Regions from separate parts of the Bradyrhizobium sp. CCBAU 53351 genome, predicted to be linked through region 1. Evidence: riboswitches for the same ligand, from Rfam matches in the RefSeq annotation. Region 1 holds a riboswitch; the other holds the start of a gene.

Region 1 (3,204 bases):
CGTGACCAACCGGTTGTCGAAGCCGGCGATGTCTGTGTCCCAGATCAGGTCTGTGACATTGCCGACGAGACGCTGGCTATGGGCGACGTAAAAGCGCTCGCGATCGACCAGGTTCGTTCCGGAATTGAACGCCTCAACCTCATTGTTGAACCACGTGCGCTCGGCGCCGTAGCCATAGGCCTGGCTCTTCAGGATCAGGTCGGGCGCCAGCTTCAGCTCGAAGCCACCGCGGAGCCACACCTCCTGCGCCACGTTGCGATTGTCGAGAACGTTGTAATTGGTGTTGAAGGTCCGGTCGTCGATGGTGACGGCGCCGAGGTTGGTCTTGTTGTAGTTCGAGACGTAATTGCCGGACACGATCCCGCTCGTCGCATGCGCGCCGCTGAAAGCGACCGGCACAAGCGGTGCGCCCCAATAGGCCTTGCCGCGATCCTCGCGATATTCGATCGCGCCCCAGACCTTGAGGCTGTCGGAGATGCGGTAGTTGAGCTGACCCGACACATCCAGCATCTTGGTATTGGTGTCGTCGACAAAGCCGTTGAGCGAGGAACGGCTGATGTCGAAGCGATAGTCGAGGCCCTGCACGTTGGTGCTGCCGCCCGAGCCGTAATGCGCGCGGAACGAGTTCAGCGAATCCCAGGAGAAGTCAGCCTCGTTCCGGATCGGCCCCGTATGCGGCTGCTTGGTGACGAAATTGATCGCACCGCCGGCGGCGCCCTCGCCCGAGATCAGCGAGGCCGGTCCCTTCAAGAACTCCACGGCTTCCAGATTGGCGGTGTCCATGATCCGCGAGGTCATGTTCTGCGGGCCGATCTTGATGCCGTTGTAGAGCGTGTTGATCTGACTGTTGGTGAAGCCGCGCATCGAGAAACCTGCCGGCTCCCCCGGCGCATCCCCGGAGGTGACGCCGACCGCGCCCTGCGCCACCTCGGACACGGTGCGATAGCCCTGCTCGCGCATGGTCTCGGCAGAGATCACCTCGACGGTCGCCGGCGTCTCGCGCACCGTCAGGCCGAGCCGCGAGGCGCTTTCGGCCACCGCATTGCTGTTGAGCGGTGTCGCCGCCTGCGTCTGTACGCCATCGCCAGGCACCGCAGGCTTTGGCGCTGCCGTAGCAGCGGATCTGTGCGAGGACGCGCGGCGGGCGCTTTGCCCCTCCCGGCCAGCAGGCTTCGCCTGCTTGCGGGATTGGGCCGGCGAGATTTCGACCGCCGGCAGCCGTTCGCGAGCCTGCTGCGCCATCGCGGCGGGCAGATCGGCCACTGCCAACGTGAGCGCTGCGGAGGCGATCAGGAAGCGGCGCGGTCGTAGGATGCGGATGGAAGACACGGCACAAAACCTCGGTATGACGTCAGTGGCACGTCACAGCGAACGAGGTCTCACCTTTGGCCTTGCGGCCGTCCGATGAAGCCGAATGTCTGTACTCCCCGACCGACATCTTCGCGTGTGACCACGGCTGACGGCAGGTCTCCTGGCTCGCGGGTCAGTACCTTGCGTCGCCTTCCCGGGACCGAGATGCCCAGTGGCTCGTGATGCAAGATTCGCCGCTTACAGTTGCGGGGGCAGCCGCGGCATTGGAGACAATGTCCCCGCACCGCATTCCCTTTTCATCCCCTCTCGGGGAAACCGTCGCGAGCATCTAGGATTACCATCAGGACAGAGTCAATGTATCCCGTGCGACGTTATTGCCACAGCAACCAACTTCCTTGGAGTGTTTGAGCATGGAAGGCGAGACCTTCCTCTGGCTGATCCGGCACGCGCCGGTCGACGGCATCAAAGGCACCATCCACGCCGCCGACGCACCGGCCGACCTCGGCGATCGCGCGCAATTGGAGGCGCTGCAGCGCCATCTGCCGCGGAATGCCGCCAGCTATGCCAGCCCGTCGCGGCGTACGGTCGAGACGGCGCGCGCGCTGGGTCTCGAACCGGAGCTGGTCAGCGAATTCCGCGAGCAGGATTTCGGCGACTGGACCGGCCATCGGCACGACGCGCTCGCTGCGACCGGCGACGAGACTTACGCCCAGTTCTGGAATGATCCGGCCGGCGGGCGGCCACCGGGCGGCGAAAGCTTTGCGGATCAGGTCACGCGTGTCCGGCTAGGCCTGTCGCGGATCGGGACCGGACCGGCCACGCTCGTTGTGCATTCCGGCACCATCCGCGCCGCGCTGTGCATCGCGCTGGATCTCACGCCGCAAGCCGCCTTGCGCTTCGTGATCGAGCCGCTGTCGCTGACCCGGATCGATCGCCTCGCGACCGGATGGCGCGTCGTCTCGGTCAATCAGCGGGTCAGCTAGGCCTGTCCGGCACATTGGCTTCGGCAAAGGTCGCCATGCCGTTGTGAAGTGCACAAGCGCTGCGCACCAAGGGTAGCGCGATGGCGGCGCCCGATCCCTCGCCGAGCCTGAGATCGAGGCTGATCAGCGGCTGCACGTTCAGCGCGCGCAGCACCAGCCGGTGCCCCTGCTCGGCCGATTGATGCGACGGCAGCAGGAACGGCTGACAGGACGGGTTCAGCCGCACTGCTGCGAGCGCTGCGACCGACACGATGAAGCCGTCGATCAATACGGGAATGCGGCGCTGCGCGGCCGCGATGATCGCGCCCGAGATCGCCGCGATTTCGAGACCGCCGACGGCGCACAGGATTTTTTCGGGCGACGCTCCCGCAACGCCATGATGCGCAATCGCAGCGTCGATCACCCGCGCCTTGTGCGCCCGGCCGGCGGCATCGACGCCGGTCCCGCTGCCTGCGATCTCCTCGGCGCTGATGCCGAGCAGGCTCGCGGCAATCGCCGCCGATGTGGTGGTGTTGCCGATCCCCATCTCGCCGAAGATCAGGAGATCGGGCGGATTGGCCGCCACGCGCTCCACGGCGCGCCGGCCCGCCTCGAAGGCGAACGCCAGTTCCGCAGGTGTGAGCGCGGCTTCGACGCTGAAATCGCGCGTGCCACGGCGCGGCTTGTCGGTGACGATTCCCGTCATCTCCTCCTGCGCAAGCGTGCCGGCGTCGACCACTTCCAGGCTGGAGCCAAGCTCGCGCGCCAGCACCGAGATCGCGGCACCGCCCGCGGCAAAATTCGCCATCATCGCGATGGTCACCGCTTGCGGATAGGCCGACACGCCCTGCGCGACGATGCCGTGGTCGCCGGCGAAGACGATGATCGGCACGCGCGCCGCGCGCGGCTGCTCGGTGGCCTGCAAGCCCGC
Region 2 (3,204 bases), 770 kb from region 1:
CGGGCGAAGCGCTATCCGCTGGCCAGCATCGCCTTCCTGCCTGTGATCCCGAACCCCGACAAGATCCTCTGCATCGGGCTCAACTATGAGAATCACCGCAAGGAGACCGGGCGTACCGAGGTCGAGAATCCCACCGTGTTCGGCCGCTTCGCCAACAGCCAGACCGGGCATCTCACCGACATCATCCGCCCGAAGGTCTCGACCCAGCTCGACTTCGAGGGCGAGCTCGCCGTCGTGATCGGCAAGGCCGGCCGCTACATCCCCCGCGCCGAGGCGTTCGGCCATGTGGCCGGCTATGCCTGCTACAACGAGGGCAGCGTCCGCGACTACCAGCGCCATACCCATCAGTTCACGCCGGGCAAGAACTTTCCCGCCACCGGCGCCTTCGGTCCGTTCCTGGTGACGCCCGACGAGGTCGGCGAGGTCGGGCCGCTGCGGCTGCAGACCCGGCTCAACGGCGAGGTGGTGCAGGACACCACCATCGATCAGATGATCTTCGATATCCCGCGCCAGATCGAATATTGCTCGCAGTTCACCCGGCTCGAGCCCGGCGACGTCATCGCCACCGGCACGCCGGGCGGCGTCGGCTCGCGGCGCACCCCGCCGCTCTGGATGAAGGCGGGCGATGTCGTCGAGGTCGAGATCGACAAGGTCGGCCTCCTTCGCAATGCCGTCGCCGACGAGGTCTAACGGAACCGGCGGTGCTGGGGCACCGGAACGATTCACGTGGGTTAGCCATTGAGACGCGGGCAGGACGCGGAGTCCGATGGAATGGGTATGCTCGATCCCGGCCGATTTCTGGTGTCGTGCTCGCATTGCGATGCCTGGCCGATGGCGGCCAACGTGAAGCGGTCGAGCTGGTCGGCGTCGCCGCATGAGGTTCGCTTTGTCTGCACGCGCTGCCGCCGCGAGGAGACTGCGATCGTCTCGGCCTCCGGCGAATTGACCCCGATCAAGCGCGTCGATGTTCCGCCTCGCGATGTCGCTGCCGCCTGGGCCCAGGCCCAGCGTTTGCGAGGGCGGACTTGAGCCGCAGTTGCTACACCGACTGCCGATTGACTCTCCGGCGGAACGGCACGTAGATGATCGCGACGGTTCTCCTCATGGAGATCAAAAGGGAATGTGGTGCGGGGCGTCCCAACGCCGGGATTTGTCTCAACGCCACGGCTGCCCCCGCAACTGTAAGCGGTGAATCTTTCGTCCTGTGCCACTGGGAATCTCGGTCCTGGGAAGGCGACGCAAGGTAACGACCCGCGAGCCAGGAGACCTGCCGTCAGCCGTGGTCACACGCGAGGATGTCGGTCGGGGAGTACAGACATTGGCTTCACCGGAGCAGCCCATTGCTCTGCCGTGAAACCTCGTTCGCTGTGACGTGCCACCGACGTCATACCGAGGTTACAACATTGTCCCGTCTCGCTTCTGCTGCCCGGCGCCTCAGCGTAGGCCTGTTCGCATCCGTCTCGCTCCATTCGCTCGGTCTCTCCGCGGCCTTCGCCCAGCATGCTGTCGCCGAGCAGTTGCCGCCGGTCGAGGTGAGCAAGCCCGACGATCAGAACCGCACGCGGGCCAGGGCGATCGGTGAGGGTGAGGCGACGAGGCCGCGGCGAGCCGCGAATGTCGCGCCGGCAGGCAATGGCACCGGCTCATCCGGCCCGGGCTCCGGGGCTGTCGCCGGTGACGGCGGCATCATCGGAGCAGCCACGACCGTCATCACGGCCGCGGATATCGCGCATGCGCCGTCGCAGACGCTTGCCGAGATCATCGCCACGCAGACCCCGGGAGCCCAGATCACGACGTTCTATGGCGGGCAGATCGGCGCCAAGACCAGCGTGGACCTGCGGGGCTTCGGCGCCTTTGCCACCGCCAACACGCTGGTGCTGGTCAACGGCCGGCGGCTCAACGACGTCGACATGGCGCAGGTGGACCTTTCCACCATCCCGCTCAATTCCATCGAGCGTATCGAGATCACGCGCGGCAATTCCGGCGCGGTGCTCTATGGCGACAACGCGGTCGGTGGCGTGATCAACATCGTCACCAAGACCGGAAGCGGCGGACCGCCCGTGACCGCGCGCATCGAGGCCGGCTTCGGCTCGTTCAACACCAGGCTCGGCAATGTCTCGACCTCGCTCAATTCGGGGCCGTGGTCGACCTCGTTCTACGGCAATGCCGTCAGCACCGACGGCTATCGCGACAACAATCGCTATTCCCAGCAGAATGGCGTCGGCAATCTCAATTACACGACGCCGGGCCTCACGGCGTTTCTCACCGTCACCGGCGACAATCAGGAGCTGCGCCTGCCGGGCGGCCGCACCGTCGATCCCTCCATCGGCCTCGACGAGCTCAAGACCAGCCGGCGAGGCACGAGCACGCCGTTCAACTACGCCAACCAGCAGGGCATTAGCGCGACAGCCGGCTTCGCCAAGACCCTGGTCAACGGCGTCGATCTTATCGTCGACGGCGGTGTGCGCGACAAGAAGCAGCAGAGCGCGTTCTTCTCCAGCCCGGCGCCGGTTCCTGCCTTCTTCACCTCGACTTATGTCGATTCCAACCTGACGACGTGGTCGATCACGCCGCGGCTCAGTGTGAAGAGCCTGTTGCTCGGCATGCCGTCGCAGTTGCTGACCGGCATCGACTACTACGATGCGAGCTTCCGGCAGGACCGCGGCGCCGGGCAGGGGCTCGCCGCCTGGCACAATTACGACCTCAGGCAGCAGACGGTCGCCGGCTATTTCCAGCACACATTGGGAGTCGCGCCCACGACCGACATCTCCTACGGCGCGCGGGTGCAGAACGTCAGGCTTGCGGCACGCGACAATTTCGACGCGGCGGCGCCGTTCAACGCCGACATCGGCGCGTCGTCGCTGACCAGCGAGGAGACCCAATATGCGCTGCATCTCGGAGCCGAGCATCGCCTCAATGACATGGTCTCGCTGTTCGGCCGCGCCGCGCGCGCCTTCCGCACGCCTGACGTCGACGAGCGGCTGTCCTCGGGGCCGTCCTTCGATCCTCTGACCTTCGCGGCCATCCCGCAAACGTTTCAACTCAAGACCCAGACCTCGCAGGACATCGAGGGCGGCCTGCGCATCAAGGGCGGCGGACTGCAGCTGCAGAGCAGCCTCTATCTGATGGACCTCACCAACGAGGTCCATTTCAACCCGGTCCTGTTCTACAACACCAACCTCGATCCGACCCGCCGCTACGGCT

What was found. A riboswitch is a leader RNA that binds a small molecule or an ion and turns the genes downstream of it on or off. The one in region 1 is predicted to bind cobalamin.
Region 2: it holds a riboswitch for cobalamin, as region 1 does, so the genes downstream of both, XH83_RS16465 (TonB-dependent receptor) here and XH83_RS12735 (TonB-dependent siderophore receptor) in region 1, are expected to answer to the same signal.

Annotation. Positions count from the first base shown of each region.
Region 1 covers NZ_CP030059.1:2,745,576-2,748,779, reverse strand. Annotated here, with positions in the region: gene XH83_RS12735 (TonB-dependent siderophore receptor) at 1-1,329, opposite strand, end outside; cobalamin riboswitch at 1,444-1,646, opposite strand; gene XH83_RS12730 (histidine phosphatase family protein) at 1,722-2,294, shown strand; gene cobT (nicotinate-nucleotide--dimethylbenzimidazole phosphoribosyltransferase) at 2,287-3,204, opposite strand, start outside.
Region 2 covers NZ_CP030059.1:3,517,450-3,520,653, forward strand. Annotated here, with positions in the region: gene XH83_RS16455 (fumarylacetoacetate hydrolase family protein) at 1-690, shown strand, start outside; gene XH83_RS16460 (hypothetical protein) at 772-1,029, shown strand; cobalamin riboswitch at 1,076-1,290, shown strand; gene XH83_RS16465 (TonB-dependent receptor) at 1,404-3,204, shown strand, end outside.